Regions from separate parts of the Thioalkalivibrio sp. ALE22 genome, predicted to be linked through region 1. Evidence: predicted binding sites of a transcription regulator. Region 1 holds the regulator's gene; the other holds the start of a gene.
What was found. The regulator FliA, encoded in region 1, starts transcription of late flagellar genes. The targets are predictions, from matches to a motif close to GCTAAAGTTNNNNNNNNNNCNGCCGATA.
Positions count from the first base shown of each region.

Region 1 (11,280 bases):
TCGGCCTGGTGGTGTTCGCCATCCTGATCATCATCAACTTCGTGGTGGTGACCAAGGGCGCGGGGCGAGTCTCCGAGGTCAGCGCCCGCTTCACCCTGGATTCCATGCCCGGCAAGCAGATGGCGATCGACGCCGACCTGAACGCGGGCATCCTGACCCAGGAAGAGGCGCGCAAGCGCCGCGAGGAGATCGCCAGCGAGGCGGACTTCTATGGCTCCATGGACGGGGCCTCAAAGTTTGTTCGCGGTGACGCGATCGCCGGCATCCTGATCCTGTTCGTGAACATCATCGGCGGCCTGACCATCGGGGCCGTCCAGCACGGCATGACGATCGGCGATGCCGCGACCAATTACGTGCTACTGACCATCGGCGATGGTCTGGTCGCGCAGATCCCGTCGCTGGTGCTGTCCTCCGCGACCGCGATCATCGTGACCCGCGTGACCAGCAGCCAGGACATGGGGCAGCAGGTCTTCGGCCAGATGTTCTCCAACCCGCGCGTGCTGTACGTGGCCGGGGGTGTGATCGCCGCACTGGGGATCGTGCCGGGCATGCCCAATGCCGTGTTCCTGGGCCTGGCCGCGCTGATCTTCGGCGGAGCGTACCTGCTCAAGCGCCAGGCCCGCGAGGCCGAGGTGGAGGTGGAGCGCATCCCGCAGGAAGACGAGGGCGGGGCCCGGTCCGAGGATCGCGACCTGACCTGGGAAGACGTGCCGCCGGTGGATCTGGTGTCGCTGGAGGTGGGCTATCGCCTGATCCCGCTGGTGGATCGCACCCAGGACGGCCAGCTGATGGGCCGGATCAAGGGCGTGCGGCGCAAGCTCTCGCAGGAGCTGGGATTCCTGCTGCAGCCGGTGCATATCCGCGACAACCTCGAACTGAGCCCGAATGCCTACCGCATCAGCCTGCTGGGCGTGACCGTGGCCGAGGCCGAGGTCTTCCCCGAGCGCGAACTGGCGATCAATCCGGGCGAGGTGTTCGGGACGGTGCCGGGCACGCCGACCAAGGACCCGACGTTCAATCTGGATGCGCTGTGGATCGACCCGGCGGACCGCGACCAGGCCCAGGGTGCCGGCTATACCGTGGTCGACTGCGCCACGGTGATCGCGACCCATCTGTCACAGGTGTTCCGCGAGAACGCGCATCGCCTGATCGGCCACGAGGAGGCGCAGCACCTGCTGGACCAGCTGGCGCGCCATTCGCCGAAGCTGGTGGAAAACCTGGTGCCCAAGACGCTGTCCCTGTCCATCGTGCTGAAGGTGCTGCAGAACCTGCTGGCCGAGCAGGTCTCGATCCGCGACCTGCGCACGATCGCCGAAACCCTGGCAGACGAGGGGGTCAAGAGTCAGGATCCCGGCACTTTGACCGCGGCGGTGCGGGTGGCCCTGGCGCGCTCGATCGTGCAGGACCTGGTGGGGCCGGAGGACGAGCTGCCCCTGATCGCGCTGGATCCGTCGTTGGAACAGCTCTTGCATAAGTCCCTGCAGGGGAGCTCGGGCGGCACGGTTGGACTGGAGCCCGGGCTGGCGGAGCGGCTGCAGCGCTCGGTGGCCGATGCGGCCCGCCGCCAGGAGACGGCCGGACAGCCGGCGGTCCTGGTGGTGGCACCGGAGATCCGCTCCTGGATCGCCGGGTGGCTGCGCGGCGCGGTCCGCAGTCTGACCGTGCTGGCCTTTACCGAGATTCCGGACAACCGCCGGATTCGGGTGGTCGCCACGGTCGGCCAGGAAGAGTCGCAGAAGCAGTCCGCCTGAACGACACGATGAAGGGTTCCGCCGCGCGAGCGGCGCAGGAGAAAAAGCATGAACGTCAGACGATATCGGGCCCGGGACATGCGTGACGCGATGCGCCAGGTGCGCGAGCAGCAGGGCGAGGACGCGGTCATCCTGTCCAGTCGCCGGGTCGACGGCTGGCTGGAGGTGGTCGCGGCGCTGGAGGACGGCGCAGCGTCGGAGCCGGTAGCCGCGCAGGACGCGCCCGCGACGAGCCGCGAAGCGAGCACAACCGCCCGGCCGGCCCGCGAGCGCGGCGCCGGTCAGGCCGCGGCGTCGTGGCCGGCCGACCCGGAGCTGACCGCCATGCGGCAGGAGCTGCGCGACCTGCGCAGCCTGATGACGCGCCAGTATGCGGAGAGCGAAGAGGCGCGCTGGGCGGCCCGCCACCCGCTGGCGGCGGAATGCAAGGCGCGCCTGATCGACCGCGGGTTCAGCGAATCCCTGGCGCGCAGCCTGGCCGGAAGCATTCTCGATGACAGCTCGCCGGAACAGGCCTGGGAACGCCTGCGGGCACGGTTGTCGGGCGCGATTGCCACCCACCGGCCGGACATCCTGGACGAGGGCGGCCTGCTGGCACTGGTCGGGCCTACCGGCGTTGGCAAGACCACCACGCTGGCCCGCATCGCGCTGCGCCAGATCCGCCGCATGGGCCCGGATTCGGTTACGCTGGTGACCCTGGACAGCCAGCGCATCGGGGCCACGCGCCAGTTGCAGGCCTTCGCCCAGATGGCGGGGATCTCGGTGCGTGTGCTGCAGAACGCGAGAGAGTTGCGCGAACTGGCGCGCCGCGTGGAGGATGGGCACCTGATCCTGGTGGATACGGCGGGACAGGCCCCGCGGGCAGTGGAGGACGAATCCCTGTTCGCGCACCTTCCGCCGGACATCCGGGCCGAGAGCTGGCTGGTGGTGTCGGCGACGACCCAGGGCAGCGCATTGCGGCGGGTGCTGGAGGCATTTCGCAAGGCGGAGCCCTCGGCGCTGGTGCTGACCAAGCTGGACGAGGCCGAGGAGCTGGGCGAGGTCCTGTCCGTACTGCTCGATCAGCACCTGGGGCTGGGGTTCGTCAGCGATGGCCAGCGTTTTGCCGAGGACTTTCACCGGGTCGATACCGGTTATCTGACCCGACTGGCCCTGGACGATGCCGCCGATGGGGCCGGGGCAGCGGCCAATGCCCGCGAGACCTGGGCGGCCGAGCGCCTGGCGGAGATGGAACCGCCGCGACGCGCGCGCGCCCAGGCACGTCCGGCACGGGCGGCGGAGCCCGCCACGCTGGAACTGATTCAACCGGTCGGGAAGGGGCGCTATGCCACGCACTAACAAGCCGTTGAAGGTCATCGCGGTTGCCTCGGGCAAGGGCGGGGTGGGCAAGACCAACGTATCGGTGAACCTGTCGGTGGGCTTGGCCCGGCTCGGGCGCGAGGTCATGCTGTTCGACGCCGATCTGGGCCTGGCCAACGTGGACCTGCTGTTGGGGATGCGTCCCGAGCGCACGCTGCACGACCTGGTGACCGGGGACGTGGACAGCCTGGAGGACGTGCTCGTCCAGGGGCCGGACGGGGTGAAGGTGGTGCCATCGGCTTCGGGGATCGCGGCGATGGCCAACCTGACGCCGGCCGAGCATGCCGGTCTGATCCATGCCTTCAGCGCCTATCGCAAACCCCTGGATGTGCTGATCGTGGACACCGCGGCCGGCCTGCAGGAATCCGTGACGTCGTTCTGCCGCGCGGTCCAGGAGACCCTGGTGGTGGTCTGCGACGAGCCCGCCTCGATTACCGACGCCTATGCCCTGATCAAGGTCCTGCACCGCGATCATGGCCTGCGTCGCTTCCGCATGGTGACGAACATGGTCGACGGCCGCGAAGGCGCCGAGCGACTGATGCAGAAGCTCAATACCGTCTGCGGCAACTACCTGCCGGAGGTGGTGCTCGACCTGGCCGGCTATATTCCGATGGACGATCACCTGCGAAAGGCGGTGCAGAAACGCGCGCCAGTGGTACAGCAGTACCCCGGGAGCCCGGCGGGGAAGGCCTTTGCCGAACTGGCACGGACCGTGGACCGCTGGCCGGTGGGGGGCGGTGACCACGGTGGCGTCGGGTTTTTCGTGGAACGGATGCTGCAGAGCGCATGATGACGACGCGTAATCGACTTTCCGGCTATCAGGCGACCTCCGCGGCCAGCGGCGGACACGAACAGCTGATTGCCGATCACGTCGAGCTGGTCCACCGCATCGCCCATCACCTGATGGCGCGGCTCCCCGCCTCGGTGCAGGTGGATGATCTGATTCAGGCGGGCATGATCGGGCTGCTCGAGGCGGCGCGCCAGTTCGAGGGCGGCCAGGGCGCGACCTTTGCCACCTACGCCGGCATCCGCATCCGTGGCGCGATGATCGACGAGCTGCGCCGCAGTGACTGGACACCGCGTTCGGTGCACCGCAACAGTCGGCGTATTGCCGCGGCGATCCAGACCGTCGAGGCGCGCGAGGGGCGGGCGGCGCGTGGCAGCGAGGTCGCCGCCGAGCTGGACGTGCCGATCGACCAGTACTACGAGATGCTGCAGGATCACGCCGGGGCCCACCTGTTCGCTTTGGACGACCTCGGCGGGGGTGACGACGGGGCTGATCGCGTGATCGAAGGGCAGGAGGTGTCGCCGGCCCGCACCCTCGAGGCCGGTGAGTTCCGTCAGGAACTGGCCGAAGCCCTCGGCGACCTCCCCGAACGCGAGCGGCTGGTGCTGTCGCTCTACTACATCGAAGAGCTCAACCTGCGCGAGATCGGTGCCGTGCTGGGCGTGACCGAGTCGCGCGTCAGCCAGATCCGAAGTCAGGCCACCATTCGACTGCGTGCCCGCCTGGGTTCGTGGCTCGAAGACGGTACGGCTTTGCAGTTATTCTAAAACCCACCCTACGAATCCCGGAGTGACGTGTGGACAAGGGAATGAAGATTCTCATCGTGGACGACTTTTCCACGATGCGGCGCATTATCAAGAACCTGTTGCGTGATCTTGGCTTCAACAATACCCAGGAAGCCGACGACGGCAGCACTGCGCTGCCGATGCTGCAGAACGGCGATTTCGACTTTCTGATCACCGACTGGAACATGCCCAACATGCCGGGGATCGACTTGCTGAAGGCCGTGCGCGCCGACCCGAACCTCAAGTCCATGCCGGTGCTGATGGTGACGGCGGAGGCCAAGCGCGACCAGATCGTCGAGGCGGCCGAGGCGGGCGTGAACGGCTACGTGGTCAAGCCGTTCACCGCCGAGACGCTGAAGGAAAAGATCGACAAGATCTTCGAACGCATTGAAGCACAGGGATAATCATGGGCCTGTGACCGATATGCCCGACGCCCGTGGCACCGACCGCCGCGGGCGTCGTCCGAAACCTTCCGCGCCGTACCCGCAAGAGGCTTCTCATGACTGAACAGGAACACCCACCACGCGACGATCAGCTGGAGCTTGCGCGGCAGTTGGTCAAGACGCTGGAGGCGGGCGACGACACGGGCGCCCGGGCGCTGGTGCAGGATCTGGCGCGCCCCTATGACCGCGAACTCTTCGACGAGCTGGGCAAGCTGACCCGTGATCTTCACGAGGCCCTGCAAAGCTTCCGCGGCGATTCGCGTCTGGTCGAACTGACCCAGGCGGAGATCCCGGACGCAAAGGAACGCCTGAATTACGTGGTCACGATGACCGAACAGGCGGCCCACGACACCATGAATGCCATCGAGTCGAGCCTGCCGATCGCGGAGTCGTTCAGCCAGCAGGCGGCCGACCTGACGGCGAAGTGGACGCGCTTTCGCAACCGCCAGCTCTCGGTGGAGGAGTTCCGGGACTTTGCCCGCGAGCTCGACACGTTCTTCGCGCAGGCGGGGGAAGACACCGAGGAGCTGCGCCGGCTGCTCTCCGAGGTGCTGATGGCACAGAGCTATCAGGACATTACCGGCCAGGTGATTCGCCGCGTGATCCAGCTGGTGACCGACCTGGAAGAGAACCTGGTGTCCCTGATCCGGCTCTCCAGCGGGCGCATGGAGCAGGTCGAGGCGGCCGAGGCGTCGCTTGAACAACGCGAGGAGGAGCGCGAGGCGGACCGCAAGGGTCACGGTCCCAGCGTGCCCAAGACTCAAGATTCCGCCGCGGATGTCGTTCAAGGACAGGACGAGGTGGACGATCTGCTATCGAGCCTGGGCTTCTAGGCAGTTCCCCTCATGCGAATGGCGCCACGCGACCGGAGAGACTGAATGGCCATCGACCCCAATGACGAAATCCTTCAGGACTTCCTGATCGAGGCCGGGGAACTGCTGGAGGGGCTCAACGAGCAACTCATCGACCTGGAACAGAATCCCGATGACCGGGATCTGCTGAATGCGGTCTTTCGTAGCTTCCATACCATCAAGGGTGGAGCCGGCTTCCTGAGCCTGGATCCCCTGGTGACCGTGTGCCATCACGCGGAGGACGTCTTCAACCTGCTGCGTAACGGTGAGCGGCGGGCGGACAGTCACCTGATGGACACCATGCTGCGGGTGCTGGACACCCTGAACGTAATGTTCGGGGACCTGCGCTCCGGCGTGGATCCCACACCCGCCGAGGCCGATCTGGTGGAAAACCTCCGGCGCATGGCGAACAACGAGGACGTGGCGGCGGAGCCCGCCGCGCCGCCACCCCCGGAACCCGAGCCGGAGCCAGAACCCGAACCGCAAGCGGATACGGATGCGGAACCGGCGGCGGATGGCGACGCGATGGTCGGTGCCGGTGACGAGATCACCGACGACGAATTCGAGGCCCTGCTCGACAGCCTGCACGGCGATCAGCCGCCGAAGCCGGTGGAGACGGACTCCACCGCGGGCGATGCGGCCGGAGAAGAACCGGCTGCGGAGGGTGAGGGTGGCTCCGGCGACCTGATCACAGACGACGAATTCGAGAACCTGCTGGACGAGTTGCAGGCCAAGGGCGCCGGGCCGGCCGCTACCGGGGCGGTCCCCAGCCCCGCGGGCGACGAACCTGCGGAAGCCCCGTCGGCGAAGCCCGAACCGGCCGAACCGGAGAAGGCCGCCGCGCCTGCCGATACCCCTGCGGGAGGCCAGGGCGGAGGTGGCGCGCGTGCCGGTGGCGGGGGTGCCGAGGGGGGCGGCCGGGCGGCCCCGCAGGGCGAGACTTCCGTGCGCGTCGACACCGAGCGCCTGGACGAGATCATGAATCTGGTGGGCGAGCTGGTACTGGTGCGCAACCGGCTGAGCATGCTGCGCTCGCAGCATGTCGATGACGAGCTGGGCAAGGCGATCAGCTCCCTGGCCCTGGTGACCTCGGATCTGCAGACCTCGGTGATGAAGACCCGCATGCAGCCGGTGAAGAAGGTCTTCAACCGCTTCCCGCGCGTGATCCGCGATCTCTCCCGCAATCTGGGCAAGGAGATCGAGCTGGAGATCTTCGGCGAGGACACCGACCTCGACAAGAACCTGGTCGAGGCCCTGTCGGATCCGCTGGTGCACCTGGTCCGGAATGCCGTGGACCACGGCATCGAGACCCCCGAGGTACGCGAGGCGGCGGGCAAGCCGCGCAAGGGGACCGTAGTGCTGGGGGCCGCCCAGGAAGGCGATCACATCGCGCTGCTGATCAAGGACGACGGCGGCGGCATGGACCCGCAGGCCCTGCGGCGCAAGGCCATGGAGAAAGGCCTGATGGAACCGGCCATGGCCGAGCGCATGACCGATCGCGAGGCCTTCAACGTGATCTTCATGGCCGGCTTCTCGACCAAGACCGAGATCTCCGACGTCTCCGGCCGCGGGGTCGGGATGGACGTGGTCAAGACCAAGATCTCGCAGCTCAACGGCACCATCGAAATCGACTCCGAGGTGGGCGTGGGCACCACGCTGCGGGTCAAGCTGCCCCTGACGCTGGCGATCCTGCCCGCGCTGATGGTGATCCTGGACGGCCGGCGCTTCGCCATCCCGCTGGCGTCGGTGTCCGAGATCCTGGATCTGGACCTCACGAAGACGCATTACGTGGATGACCAGGAGGTCATCATCGTGCGCAAGCAGGCACTGCCGATTCACTACCTCAAGCGCTGGCTGAAGCCGGGCCACGAGCCCGAGCCGCGCAAGGACGCCCATGTGGTCGTGGTGCATACCGCCGATCGCAAGGTAGGTCTGGTGGTGGATGATCTGGTCGGTCAGGAAGAGGTGGTCATCAAGCCCCTTGGGCAGAATCTGCAGGGCGTGAAGGGCCTGGCGGGTGCCACGATTACCGGGGATGGCGGGATCGCGTTGATCCTGGATGTCTCGGATCTGGTGACCATCCTGATGCGGCAACTGCAGATGTCCGGCCGTCCCCGCCGCGCATCGCGCACGAGCGAGGGCTGAGGATGCCGATCAGGGTTCTGGTCGTCGACGACTCCGGGTTCTTTCGTCGACGCATTGCGGAGATTCTGGATTCCGACTCGGGCATCGAGGTGGTCGGCTCGGCCGAGAACGGCGAGCAGGCGATCGCAAAGGTGCGCGAGCTCGACCCCGATGTCGTGACCATGGATATCGAGATGCCAGTCATGGACGGCATCACCGCGGTACGCAAGATCATGGCCGAGAGTCCGCGGCCGATCCTGATGTTCTCCAGCCTGACTACCGAAGGCGCCCAGGCCACCCTGGATGCGCTGGAGGCCGGGGCGGTGGACTTCCTCCCCAAGCGGTTCAGCGACATGGCGGGCGACGAGGACAGCGCCCGCATGCTGCTGCGCCGCCGGGTGCGTTCGCTGTCGCGCAGCCGCGCGCGCTCGGCCAGCGCGCCGGGCACCAGCACACCGGCCCGCGAGTCGCGGCCGACCGCGCGGCGGGAAGAGGCCGACCGTCAGGCCGCAGACGCTGCCAAGCAACAGCCGCCGGTCGCGCGCACCCGGCCGCCAACACCCCTGCGGCAACTGCGGGCGGTCCTGATCGGGACTTCCACGGGGGGGCCGGTCGCCCTGCAGGAGGTGCTGAAACCGCTACCAGCCAGTTTCCCGTTGCCGATTGTGCTGGTCCAGCACATGCCGGCCAGCTTCACGCCGGCCTTTGCCGACCGGCTGAACGCGATGTGCAACATCGAGGTGCGCCAGGCGAAGGACGGCGATGCCCTGAAGCCGGGCGTGGCCCTGCTGGCCCCCGGGGGCATGCAGCTGACTCTGGAACGGGGCAGCCAGACCCATGTGCGCATCGCGGAGAGCCCGCTGGGCACGATCTACAAGCCAAGCGTGGACGCCGCATTCAGCTCCGCCGTGGATGCGCTGCGCGGACAGGTCCTCGCGGTCGTGCTGACCGGGATGGGTGCGGACGGGCGCGAGGGTGCGCGGGCGCTGAAAGGGGCCGGGGCGCAGGTCTGGTCGCAGGACGCGGCGACGTGCGTGGTCTACGGGATGCCGGCGGCGGTGGCAGAGGCCGGTTTGTCCGATCACGTCTATCCGCTGCCCGAGATCGGTCCCGCGCTGGTCAAGGGGTTCTGCTGACATGGATATCCTGAGCCTCATCGGGGTGACGCTGGGGCTGGTGGCCGTGCTCGGAGGCAGCATTGCCAAGGGCAGCGGCCTGGGCGCACTGTGGAATGCTGCGGCGTTCGTGATCGTGGTGCTGGGGACGCTGGGGGCGACCCTGGTGCAGGCGCGCCTGACGGTGTTCATGCACGGGATGCGGATCCTGCCGTGGGCCTTCAAGCCGCCGAAGATCGACAACCGGGCCATGGTCGAGCAGATCGTGGAATGGTCGCATGTGGCGCGCAAGGAAGGCCTGCTCGGGCTGGAGACCCTCGCCGACGAGGAGAGCGACGGCTTCGCTCGCAAGGGGCTGCAACTGCTGGTCGACGGCAGCGAGCCGCAGACCATCCGCCAGATCCTCGAGGCCGACCTCGACAACCGCGAGCACTTCGACATGCAGGGTGCGAAGGTGTTCGAGAGCATGGGCATCTATGCGCCGACCCTGGGTATCGTGGGGGCGGTCATGGGCCTGATGGCGGTGATGCAGAACCTGGCGGATCCAAGCAAGCTGGGGGCGGGGATCGCGGCGGCCTTCGTGGCGACCATCTACGGGATCGCCTCGGCCAACCTGCTGTTCCTTCCGCTGGCCAACAAGTTAAAGTCGATTATTCAGAACCGCTCGCAACACCAGCAAATGCTGATGGAAGGTCTGATCGCGATCGCCGAGGGCGAGAACCCGCGAAATATCGAAAGCAAGCTGAGTGGCTTCATCCACGAGTGAGGTCACCATGGCGCGACGCAAGCGGGCGGAGGAACATCAGAATCACGAAGCATGGGCCATTCCTTACGGGGACCTGGTCACTCTGTTACTTGCGTTCTTCGTCGTGATGTACGCGATCTCGTCGGTGGATGATGGCAAGTATCGCGTGCTGTCGGAGTCCCTGGTGGATGCCTTCCGGGCGCCGATGCAGGCGGAGCCCATACAGGTGGGGGATCCCACCGTGGCACGCGAGCGCTCCCCGCAGGATCTGCGCGCACTGGTGCCGATCGAGGTCCAGCCGGGGCTGGTGGAGGACGGTCCGCAGCCCATCGACATGGCCTTGAGCGGGATGCTGGACGACAGCCCCGACGACGCCGGCATGCAGGCCTTTCTCGACGAACTGGCGGAGACCGCCCGGGAGATCGAGCAGGCCATGGCGCAGTGGATCGACCAGGGCGACCTGCGCGTGACCCGGGAGGCCTACTGGCTGGAGATCGAGATCACCAGCCGCCTGCTGTTCCCTTCCGGGTCGGCGACGCTGAACCCGGAGGCCGATGCGTTGTTGCAGGAAGTGGGGGGTATCCTGGCCCCGCGGGTGTCGCGCGTCCACGTGGAGGGGCACACCGACAACGTCCCCATCCAGACGGCGGTCTATCCTTCCAACTGGGAGCTCTCGTCGGGACGCGCCGCGGCCGTCGTCAGCGTGTTCGAGGAGACGGGTGTGGACCCCGAGAATCTGGTGGCCCTGGGGTATGGCGAACACCGACCGGTGGCCAGCAACGAAACGGCGGAGGGCCGTGCCGAGAATCGGCGCGTGTCCATCGTGGTCTTGCCCGGGGCGCGGCCACGCGCCGAGGGGGCGCAGGAACCGGAGCGCCTGCGCGAGGATCTTCCGCCCGCGCCGCTCCCGACGGATGGAGACACACCATGAAGGTCTGGGCGGTGGCAAACCAGAAGGGCGGGGTGGGCAAGACTACGACCACCGTAACGCTGGGCGGCCTGCTCTCCGGTCCGGAGCAGCGTGTGCTGCTGGTGGATGTGGATCCGCATGGTTCGCTGACGGCCTATTTCGGCCACGATCCGGAAACCGCCACGCGCGGGGTGTACGAGCTGTTCAGCCAGTGCGCCGAAGGGACCGACCCGGATCCTAACGGGTTGATCCGCGAGACCCGCTTCCCGGGGCTGGATTTGCTGACCGCGAGCACCGCCCTGGCCACCCTGGACCGCCAGCTGGGGACGCGCAGCGGCATGGGCCTGGTGCTGAGGCATGCGCTGGAGAAGGTCTCCGACCAGTATGACTACGTGCTGCTGGATTGCCCG
Region 1 is NZ_KB906500.1:105,207-116,486, forward strand. Features, by position in the region: gene flhA (flagellar biosynthesis protein FlhA) at 1-1,751, shown strand, start outside; partial or broken gene flhF (flagellar biosynthesis protein FlhF) at 1,800-2,907, shown strand; gene F793_RS0102190 (MinD/ParA family protein) at 3,076-3,900, shown strand; gene F793_RS0102195 (RNA polymerase sigma factor FliA) at 3,897-4,664, shown strand; gene cheY (chemotaxis response regulator CheY) at 4,706-5,086, shown strand; gene F793_RS0102205 (protein phosphatase CheZ) at 5,182-5,958, shown strand; gene F793_RS0102210 (chemotaxis protein CheA) at 6,004-8,121, shown strand; gene F793_RS0102215 (chemotaxis response regulator protein-glutamate methylesterase) at 8,124-9,236, shown strand; gene F793_RS0102220 (flagellar motor protein) at 9,238-9,981, shown strand; gene motD (flagellar motor protein MotD) at 9,989-10,891, shown strand; gene F793_RS0102230 (ParA family protein) at 10,888-11,280, shown strand, end outside.

Region 2 (11,280 bases), on a different contig from region 1:
GTGTGCCGGAGCCGATGGCTGTCTGGCTGATCCCGCCGAAGCTCTGGGCGAACACATCGCCGAACTCGGCACGGGAACGTTTAAACCCCGTGGTCCCCGAGTTGGACACATTGTTACCGGTGGTCTGCAGATCGGCCTGGGCCGCGTTCAGTCCGCTCAATCCGATATTGAAGGGCATGGGGTGTTTCCTCCGTCAGGGTTCTTGTTGCGGGGCGTCAGCCGCCAATCCGCCGTACATCCGAAAAGCTGATCTCGCCCAGGCCCTGCACGGTCAGTGCCAGCCCGGAGTCACTGCCCACCGCGACGCTTTCCACGCGGGCATCCAGAAAGGTATCCACGGCCTCCGACTGGGTCCCGGAGCGGGCCGTGGCCTTGAATTCGTAGACCCCCGGTGGCGCGAAGGTGCCGTCGTCGCGCATGCCGTCCCAGGTGAACTCCTGCAGGCCGCTGCCGGCAGCGCCCATATTCATGCGGCGAATGCGCTCGCCATTAGGGCTGTACACGTCGATCTGCAGCTCTTCGGTGGCGCGCTCCAGATCGACCGCGCCGTTCACCCGCCCGTCGGGCCCCAGCTCGCCAAACTCGACGGGCACCAGTACATCCTTGCCAACCAGCGAAGCCGCCTGCAGCGTCTGGTTCTGCCCCAGGGACTGCGCCAGCTTCTCGAAGGACTTGGACAGCTGCTCGATGCCGGTCACGGTGGAGAACTGCGCCATCTGGCCGAGGAAATCACCGTTATCCATCGGCTCCATCGGGTCCTGGTTCTCCAGCTGAGTGGTCATCAGCTTGAGGAAGTCGGACTGCCCGAGGCGGTCCATCTCGCCTTCCGGCTTCTTCTCCGGGCGCGACAGGCCGAGGCGATCAAGCAATTCAGGTGATATCTGTGTCATTTCGAACTCCTGGGCTAGCCCTGACCGATCTGCAGTGTGCGCTGGAGCAGCTGACGCGAGGTCTCCATCACCTCCACGTTCGCTTCGTAGTTGCGCGAGGCGGACATCATGTTGGCCATCTCCTCGACCACGCTGATCGCCGGGCGGAAGATGTAGCCCTCCTCGTTCGCCTGCGGGTGGTGTGGCTCGTAGTGGGCCTGTGGCGCGGCCTGCGACTCGGTCACGCCGGCCACCCGGACGGACGTCGCCGCACCATTGGGGTTGGCCTGATCCATCACGCTCTGAAACAGCACCTGCTTGGCGCGATACGCCTCGTCCGGGTTGGTGGCGACAGTGTTCGCGTTGGCCAGATTCGAGGCCACGGTATTCAGGCGCACCGACTGCGCCGACAGCGCCGAAGCCGAGGTATTGAACAGACTGAACATGTTGCTCACGACATCGATCTCCCGATCCGGTCGACGTTAGCGATCACCCCTAAGGGCCTCGCGGATGCCGGAGACCCGGCGATTGAGGAATTCCAGACTGCTCTGGTACTGGATCGCGTTCTCGGCAAAGGCGGCACGTTCCATCTGCGGATCCACCGTGTTGCCATCCAGAGACGCCTGCGACGGGACGCGATAAAGCGCCTCGGCCTGCCCGTTCATCGCCCCGGCATTGGGGTCGATATGCGCCGCCTGGCTACGCACCATGGGCAAGTGATTGCCGCTCCCCGTCGCGGACTCGAGCACCGCGCGAAAGTCGATGTCGCGCGCCTTGTAGTTCGGGGTGTCCGCATTGGCGATGTTGGACGCCAGCAGCTCCATACGCTGGGCGCGCACGTTGACCGCCTGCGGCAGGATACCCATCGCCTTGTCGAGAGAGAGACTCATCGTTTCCGTCCTGTCCGCCCGTGGCGGACCCTCGCTACCAGAACCGGGACGCAGCCATTGCGGCCCTTTGCGAGGAGACCGATGCAATCGCTATGCCAGCGACGGGAATCCGTCTCGGCTGGGGACGCCCTTAGCGGGAAACGTGGGAAGGGAGCAATTCGAGTCGCGGCCGCATTGCGCGGGCGTTTCGGACCTTGCGGCCCTGCGACCGAGGGGCGTCAGGATTTGAGCCGGAGGACCGAGCCGTAGTCGGTGCGAACCGTCTCGAAGGCCTTGGTGTACGGGCCGGCCGTCTCCGAAGCGCCAAGAAACAGATAGCCGCCCGGATTCATCTGCCGGGCAATACCGTCAAGAACCTGTCGCTTGGTCTCGCCGGAGAAATAGATCAGCACGTTGCGGCAGAACACCAGGTCGAACTTGCCCAGTGCCGCGTAGCTGTCGATCAGGTTGAGCTTCTGAAAACGACAGCGCCGCTGGACCTCGGGAACGACCTTGTGGCCGTCCGTCACGGTCTCGAAGAAGCGCGCGCGGCGGCTCTCGCTCAACCCGCGCACAATACTCAGGCCGTCGTAGACCGCCCGCCGGGCGTCATCCAGGATCTTCTCCGACAGGTCCGTCCCCAGGATGGATACCGGCACCTTGCGCGGGGGGCGGGATTCCTCCCACTCGGAGACGACCATGGAGATGCTGTAGGCCTCCTGGCCACTGGAACAGCCGGAAGACCAGACCTTGATGCTGCTTCCCTTCGCAGCCAGCTCCGGCAACAACACATGCCGGAGGATCTCGAACGGAAAGCCATCGCGAAACCACGAGGTTTCGTTGGTCGTCATCGCGTCGATCACACGGGTGCGCAGCCGCGGATTCGGGGCTTGCCGCATCGCGTGCAGGAGCTCCGGCACGCTCTTGAAGTCGAACTCGTCGAGCAGCCGGGACAGTCGGCTCGACACCAGATACTGACGGCTGTCACCCAGCACCAGGCCGCAGCAGTCCTGCAGGAAGCGGGAAAACTCCTCGTAATCGCGGGAATCGATCACCGGTTCATCCCCGAGCACAGTCCATGGTGATTAGCATCCTGATGACGAGTCCTTGACAGCGGCGCCCGCGCCACGAAACGCAGGGGGAATCCCCGGTAGCGGGTTTCAGTATACGGTGTCGCAGGCGGGACACGACACTGGGCCCTTGTCGGCCATGTGACGCCGCCCCGGCCTTGCCGGGCGGCAACCCCGTTCCCCCCGGCGGTCATTCGACCTGTTGATCCTCGCGCCCGGTCTGGTCGAGCACCGCGTTGGCCAGTTCGTCGGGGTTGAATTTCGAGAGAAACGCATCGGCCCCGGCGCGCTTGACCATGTCGGTATTGAACTCGCCGCTCAACGAGGAATGCAGCAGCACCTTCAGATCTTTCAGGGCGGGATTGTCCCGGATCCGCGCCGTCAGCGTATAGCCGTCCATGCGTGGCATCTCGATGTCCGAGATCACCAGCTCGATCTGGTCGCGAACCGGGCCCTCCCCGGCCTTCTGCTCCAGGAAGTCGAGCGCCTCCTGACCATCCTTGAAAACCTCGTATTCGAACCCGAGACCGCGAATCGCCCCCTCGATCTGCTTGCGCGCCACGACCGAGTCGTCAACGATCACGACCTTGCGCCCCCCCGCTGGCGTGGCGTCCGCTCGGATGGACTCGGAGACCTCGGTCGGCAGAGGATTGACGATCGAAAGCACCCGTTCCACGTCGATGATCTCGACCAGCTTGTTGTCGATCTCGGTGACCGCAACCAGGAAGGACTCGCGCCCCGTACCACGCGGAGGGGACTTCACGTCCTGCCAGTTCACATTCACGATCCGGTCCACGGCCGATACCCAGAACCCCTGAACCGAACGGTTGAACTCGGTGACCACCACCTTCTGGTCGCCGCTGTCGCTGGCACCGGCCGCGCTGCGCAGGCCCATGGCGCGCGCCAGATCAATGATCGGCACCGTGCCGCCCCGCAGCGTAGCCACACCGCGCACCACACTCATCGACCCCGGGATCTGGCGCAGCGGCGGCGACGGGATCACCTCGCGCACCTTGAACACGTTGATTCCGAAGGTCTGTGATCCACCCAGGTGGAACAGCAGCAGTTCCATCCGGTTCTGACCCACCAGCTGCGTTCGCTGGTTCACATCGTCAATGAATTGACTCATGGTGCTGCTCTCCTTGTCCCGCGCCCATCTGCCGCGAGCCGCTCCCGGGAGCTCAGTGTGCACCGCGCACCCCCGGGCTGTCATTTGCAATCGCCTGTATGCGCCTTCTGGCGCCGCTTCCCAGGGATAACGGCATTGAACGCCGGGCCTTGAGTCGGGCACCGCCCGGACAACTGGCATCAAACCTGCATAGCTTCGGGTCCGCGAACGGACGCGGCAGACCCGGGGTATTCCCTCGGGCGGCGAGGACCGGCATATGCATCCACATACAACCTGTACATCACGCTGCATCCCCATGGGGCTCATGGCTCTCGTGGCGTGGTTCGCGCTCTCCGTGCCGGCCCACGCCGAGATCCACCCCGTTGCGGAGATCCGCGCGGCCGCGGAACAGTTTCTGTTGCAGGAGCTGGACGCCGAACATAGCGACGACATCAATATCGAGATCGGCCAGCTCGACAACCGGCTCCGGCTGGCCTACTGCCATGACGGACTCAACGCCCGTTTCCCGCCCGGCGGCCGCCGCGACGGCAATACCGCGATCCACCTTCAGTGTGCGGGCCCGGTCACCTGGCAGCTGTATGTCCCGGCCACGGTGGAACGTTACGCTCAGGTGCTGGTGGCCAGTCGCAACCTCCCTCGCCAGCACACGCTGACCAGCGGCGATCTGCGCTTCCAGCGCATCGAGACGTCACGCCACGCGGGCAGTTATCATGAAGACAAGTCGGCCCTCATCGGTCAGCAGACCCGGCGCAGCATTCGTCCGGGCCAGATCATCGGCACACAGCACGTCACCCAGCGCGAGATCGTCAGCCGCGGCCAGCGGGTCACGATCCTTGCCGAAAACGGCTCGATCGCCATCCGCATGCAGGGCGAGGCCCTGGAAAACGGCAGCCTCGGGGACCGCATCCGGGTCAAGAACACCTCGTCCGGGCGCGTGGTCGAGGGCGAAATCCAGCCCTCCGGGCACGTCCGGGTGACACTTTGATGCCGACTCTGTGATCGGTGTTACAAAAACCACCGCCACAGGGCTACAGTTTCAGCACACGCGGCCGTAAACACTTGCAGCACAGTTACAACGACAGGACGGCACAATGGATATCAAGGGCCTCAACACGAACAGTCTGCGCCCCGACGGCCAGAGCTCCACGGTCAAGGGCCGCGAGGACTCCAGCGGCGCGCCCAACCGTGCGCAAGGGTCGGATAGCGCCGCGACCACCGGTAACGATTCGCTTACCCTGACCGGCGCCGCCCAGGCGATGAGTTCGGCCGCCAGCGCCGGCGAGAACGCCCCGTTCGACGCGGCGCGTGTGGCCGAGCTGCGCGAGGCGATCGCCAGCGGCAACTACCCGGTGGACAACGAACAGCTGGCCGACCGCATGATCGACCTCGAGCGCCTGCTGCGCTAATCACGGACCTCACCGATGAACACCGACACGCGCCATCGCCTGCTGCGCTCCCTGGAAACCTCGATCCGGCTGGCCCACCAACTGGAAGAGGCCCTGATCCAGGAGACCCGCGCGGTCGAGGCGCGCACCCCGGAGACCCTGCAGGAGGTCGTGGCGACCAAGCAGGGGCTGCTGCAGGACCTCGAGACCGAGACCCGCCAGCAGCGCGCTATCGCCGAGGCCGCGAGCGAGTCATTCACGCCCGAGGGCATGGCCCGCCTGCTCTCGCGCATGGACGACGGTGCCGTCCTCAACGATCACTGGCAGGCCCTGCGCCAGTCCATCGAGCGCTGCAACACCCTCAACCAGGGCAACGCACGCCTGATCGATCGCGATCGCCAGCGCGTGGAGCTCTCCATGCAGATCCTGCGCGGCGAAGAGGCCGGCCCGGCGGCGACCTACGACCCCTACGGGCGCACCCGCCCCAACACCCGTGGCGGACGCCGTATCACACAAGCCTGATGCAGCTTATTCGCACCGATGCTGGCATTTCGGATGCTCGACCAGTACCTTGCGTCCTCACACCCAGCTAACGTCACGGACGCATGGACGAAACCGACTACACGGTCGACAAGCCGGACCGGATCGCCGGCATTCTCAAGGACCTGGACCACAAGCTCACCCTGGTCAGCGTCCGGCTCGACGCCGACGGCCCGCTGTACACTTCGGCCCTGGTCCGGCTGGACCCCGCCGCGAAGGAACTCTTTCTCGACGAACTGAATCCGCCGCGCGCGCACCAGCATGTCACCTCCGGTATGCCCCTGCGGGTATTCGCCGCGCTGCGCGGCGTGGCCGTACGCTTCTCCACCACCGTGGCCCGGATCGAACATGAAGAAGGCGGCGCCCTGTACGCCTGCCCCTACCCCGAAACACTGGAGCATCTCCAGCGCCGCGAAACCTTCCGCGTTCACATCCCCATGGCCCAGCGCCCGCAGATCGAACTGCGCGCGCCCGGCTGGAAGGACCCGGTCATCGGCGAGCTCGTCGATCTCTCGGGCCAGGGCATGTGCATCGAGCTGGCCACGGCCACGCTCGACACGCTGGAGACCGGCACCACCCTCGCGTTCACCAATCTGCTGCTCCCCGACGTCAGTGAGCGGCTCTCGGGCGACCTGCGCCTGGCCAACCGGCGGCGCAGTACGCGGGAGGGCTACGAATACGCCGGCTTCGAGATTGTCGGGATGACCCAGTGGCTGGAGCGCCAGACCAACCTCGCCTTGCTGCATTACCAGCGCGAGGCGCGTCGCCGCTCGATGGAATAGACCCGCCCGGACAAACTCGGACGTCAGACACAAAAAAGGCCGCTACAAGCGGCCTTTTTCATGCTTCCCGTTTGGTCGGGACGGCAGGATTTGAACCTGCGACCCTCTGCACCCCATGCAGATGCGCTACCAGACTGCGCCACGCCCCGAAGCCGCGAACTATATCCGATTCCCCGCCGTCACGAAAGCACCCAACACCGTCAAAGCGAACCGAGCGCCCATCACGGCACACGAGTGTTTAGTTCACCACAGAGTGCACGGAGGACACAGAGAAACGCGTGAAAACGGAAGGCATCGATGGCTCGCGGATTCGGAGACGGGATGCGCCGCAATGGATGCGGCCCTTTAACCCGCGACCAGACCCGAAAGACCTTCTTCGTGAACTTCGTGCCCTCTGTGGTTCAAAAAGACTTTCTGAACGCGGGCACAAGGAAGGTCAGGCGCGGAGCGTGCGCAGTACGGACTCGAGCTCGGAGATGGTGTCCTGGATGATCTGCTGGGCCTGCTGGCGATCGCCCTTCGCCTCGTCACCGGAGAGCTTCTGGCGGGCCCCGTTGATCGTGTAGCCCTCCTCGTACAGCAGAGCCCGGATCTGGCGGATCAGGATCACGTCCTGGCGCTGATAGTAGCGGCGGTTCCCGCGGCGCTTCACCGGCGCCAGCATCGGGAATTCCTGCTCCCAGTAGCGCAGCACGTGCGGCTTGACCTGGCACAGCTCCGCCACCTCGCCGATCGTGAAGTAGCGCTTGCCCGGGATCGCGGGCAGTTCCTGGTGGTTACTCGCCTCCAGCATAGCTCTCTACCCGCTCGCGCAGTTTTTGCCCCGGGCGGAAGGTAACCACACGTCGCGCGGATACCGGGATCTCCTCGCCCGTCTTCGGATTGCGTCCCGGACGCTGGTTCTTGTCGCGCAGGATGAAGTTGCCGAAGCCCGAGAGTTTTACGCCCTCGCCTGCTTCCAGCGACTGGCGCATTTCCTCGAAGAACATCTCGACGAATTCCTTGGCCTCCCGCTTGTTGAGACCCAGTTCCTCGTTTAGCACGGCGGCAAGATCCGCCTTGGTAACAGCTGCCATCGCCTTATTGTCTCAGGGTTGCGTTGAACCGGGCCTGGAGATGCTGCATCACCGCGTCGGTGACGCCAGCCACATCCTGTTCGCCTAGGGTGCGATCAAAAGCCCGTAAAATCAAGCCCAAAGCCAGGCTCTTCTCGTCCGGATTCAAGCCCTTGCCCTGGTACAGATCAAACAGGCGGACATCCTGCACCAGCTCCAGGTCCAGCTCCCGGATGGCCGCCAGCACGTCGCCGGCGGCAACCGATTCGCCGACCACCACCGCCAGATCGCGCCGGATCGACGGATAGGGCGACAGCGGGCTGAACTGGGCCACCGGCGCGCGGGCCACGGCGACCGCGTCCAGGTCGAACAGGTAGACGGGCTCCACGTCGAATCGCTCGCACAGGGAGGGGTGCAACCGCCCGACCCAGCCAATCGCCTGGCCATCCACCAGGACGCGCGCTGACTGACCATCATGCAACGCCGGGTGCCGTTCCATACGGAAGCCCAGCTCCCCGGAGACCCGCTCGCAGAGGGTCTCCACCACCCCCTTCGCGTCAAAGAAATCGATCTTCCTCGGGGCCCCTTCCCAGTGCTCCGGTGCCGCCCGGCCGCCGAGCAGACCGGCCAGGCGTGCCTCCTGGCGCAAACCCGAGGCGTCCGGAACAAACCGCAGACCGTGCTCGAACAGCCGCAGATCCGGTTGCTGGCGCGCCTGGTTGTACGCTGCGGCAGTCACCAGTCCCGGCCACAGCCCGGGACGCATCACCGCCAGGTCGGACGAGATGGGATTGGCCAGGGCCAGGGGTTCGACGTCCGGATAGAACGCCCGGGCCGTGTCCGCCGCAACAAAGCTGAAGCTGATGATCTCGTGAAACCCGCGGCGCGCGAGCCCGTCGCGCAGTGACCGCAGGGCATTGTCCGGGGTCACCGGCGCCACGGGCGTCGGCAGGGTCTGCGGCAGGGCATCGTAGCCGTGCACCCGCGCCAGCTCCTCGATCAGGTCCTCTTCGCGTTCCAGATCGAACCGCGCGCGCGGCGCCCGCACCGACCAGCCGTTACCGACCGTCTCCACCTCGCAGTCCAGCGCCCGCAGGATGCGTTCGATCTCGGCGGCATCGAGTGTGACCCCCAGCAGGCGCTGGACCCGCTCCGGGCGCAGGGTGATCGCGTTCTCCCGGTGCGGAGCCGGCGTCTCGCCGGTCTGCTCGACCGGGCCGCACTGCCCTCCGCAGATCGCAAGAAGAAGCTCAGTGGCGCGCTCCATGGCCCGGGGGACCAGGGTGGGATCGACCCCGCGCTCGAAGCGGTGCGAGGCATCGGTGTGCAACCCGTGGGCCCGGGCGCGGCCGGCCAGGGCACGCGGGGTGAAATGCGCGCACTCGAGGATTACCCGCGTGGTGGCCTCGTCGACCGCACTGGCGGCCCCGCCCATCACGCCGGCGAGCGCCAGCGGCCCATCCTCTCCAGCAATCACCACGTCCCTGGGCGACAGTTTCACCGTCTGCTCCCCACCCAGCAGGGTCAGGGATTCACCCCCTTCCCCGCGGCGCACGATGATCCGTTCACCGGCGCGCCCGGCATCAAAGGCATGCAGGGGCTGGCCCAGCTCCAGCATGACGTAGTTGGTCACATCCACGATGGCGCTTAGCGGACGCACCCCGGCACGCCGCAGGCGTTCCGTCATCCAGACCGGTGTGGCAGCCTTCGCGTCCAGCCCCTCCAGCACCCGCGCCGCATACAGCGGGCAGGCCTCCGCATCGCGGACCTCAATGGCCACACGGGCTTCACTGGCCACCTGCACGCCCGGCATGTCCGGGGCGTGCAGCGGGCGATCGAGCAAGGCCGAACATTCGCGGGCAATACCCCGCATCCCCAGGCAATCCGCCCGATTCGGGGTCAGGTCCACCTCGAGGATGGTGTCGTCCAGCCCGAGGGCCTCGCGCAGGTCCAGGCCGGCCTCCAGGTCCGATGGCAGCGCCATCAGTCCCGCCGCATCCTCGGACAGGCCCAGCTCGCGGGCCGAGCAGAGCATTCCCTCGGAGGCCACCCCGCGCAGCTTCGAGCGCTTGATCCGGAAATCGCCGGGCAAAACCGCCCCCACCACGGCCACAGGCGCACGCATGCCCTCGTGCACATTGGGCGCCCCGCACACGATGGTCAGCGGCTCCGCCGCGCCAGCCGCGACGCGGCACACGCGCAGGCGATCGGCATCCGGATGCGGCTCCACCGAAAGGACATGACCCACCCGCACGCCGCTGAAATCCGGGGCCGCGGGTTCCAGGGCGTCCAGCTCCAGCCCTGCCATGGTCAGGCGATGCCCCAGCGCCTCCGGGGTTTCGTCGATCTGCAGCCATTCCTGCAGCCACTGCACACTGATACGCATTAGCCTGTCTGCCCGAATTGCCCGATAAAGCGGATATCGTTGTCGAAGAACAGCCGGAGATCATTCACGCCGTGGCGCAACATCGCCATGCGCTCCACCCCCAGCCCGAAGGCAAAGCCCGTGTACTGCTCGGCGTCGATCCCGACGTGCCCCAGCACGTTCGGATGCACCATCCCGCAGCCCATCACCTCCAGCCAGCCGGTATGGCTGCACACCCGACACCCCTCACCGCCGCAGTGCACGCACTGGATGTCGACCTCCGCCGAGGGTTCGGTGAACGGGAAGTAGGAGGGCCGAAACCGGGTGGCCAGATCATCACGGTCGAAAAAGGCCTGCAGGAAGGCGCTCAGCACACCGCGCAGATCCGCGAAGGTGATATCCGTATCCACGCACAGCCCTTCCACCTGATGGAACATCGGGCTGTGGGTCAGATCGGAATCACAGCGATACACCCTCCCGGGCGCGATGACCCGCAGCGGCGGCTTCTGCTGCTCCATGGTCCGGATCTGCACCGGCGAGGTATGCGTACGCAGCACCCGGTGGGCGTCGAAGTAGAACGTGTCGTGCATCGCCCGCGCGGGGTGATGCTCGGGGATATTCAGGGCCTCGAAGTTGTGGAAGTCGTCCTCCACCTCCGGTCCCTCGGCCACGCGGAACCCGAGACCGGCAAAGAAGGTCTCGATTCGTTCAAGCGTCTGCGTGATCGGGTGCAGGGCACCCGGCCCCGGCCGGCGCCCCGGCAGCGTCACGTCCACCCGCTCGCTGGCCAGCTGATCCGCCAGGGCCGCCTGCGCCAGCGCTTCCTTGCGCGCCTCGATCAGACCGGCGACCTCGGCCTTGGCTTCGTTCACCTTCTGGCCCGCGGCGGGGCGTTCCTCCGCCGTCAGCTTGCCGAGTTCCTTCAACTGGGCGGTAATCGACCCCTTCTTGCCCAGGTACTGCACCCGGACCTCATCCAGCGCCTTCAGGTCGGTGGCCGCCTCGATGCGGTCGCGCGCCTCGGCGACGAGCTGTTGCAGTTGCTCCACGTGCGTTCCCCGAAAATGATGGGCGACGGCTTACCCGCCGTCCCGGTGTTCCCTGTTCCCGAAACAAAAAAGGGAGGGCGTCGACCCTCCCCTTTCCGGGACCCGCCAGGCAATGCCCGGCGGGTAATCCTGCAGGATCCTGCTCAGGCCGGCAGTGCGGCCTTGGC
Region 2 is NZ_KB906506.1:62,733-74,012, reverse strand. Features, by position in the region: gene flgE (flagellar hook protein FlgE) at 1-178, opposite strand, end outside; gene F793_RS0109105 (flagellar hook assembly protein FlgD) at 216-890, opposite strand; gene flgC (flagellar basal body rod protein FlgC) at 905-1,324, opposite strand; gene flgB (flagellar basal body rod protein FlgB) at 1,352-1,759, opposite strand; gene F793_RS0109090 (protein-glutamate O-methyltransferase CheR) at 1,978-2,793, opposite strand; gene F793_RS0109085 (chemotaxis protein CheV) at 2,999-3,937, opposite strand; gene flgA (flagellar basal body P-ring formation chaperone FlgA) at 4,233-4,922, shown strand; gene flgM (flagellar biosynthesis anti-sigma factor FlgM) at 5,029-5,343, shown strand; gene F793_RS0109070 (flagella synthesis protein FlgN) at 5,359-5,844, shown strand; gene F793_RS0109065 (flagellar brake protein) at 5,928-6,644, shown strand; tRNA gene F793_RS0109060 (tRNA-Pro) at 6,717-6,793, opposite strand; gene F793_RS0109055 (MerR family transcriptional regulator) at 7,081-7,437, opposite strand; gene F793_RS0109050 (integration host factor subunit alpha) at 7,421-7,720, opposite strand; gene pheT (phenylalanine--tRNA ligase subunit beta) at 7,725-10,085, opposite strand; gene pheS (phenylalanine--tRNA ligase subunit alpha) at 10,085-11,113, opposite strand; gene rplT (50S ribosomal protein L20) at 11,257-11,280, opposite strand, start outside.
Region 2: a site for FliA is predicted at 4,965-4,992, ahead of flgM (flagellar biosynthesis anti-sigma factor FlgM). Genes of this name have one in related genera too.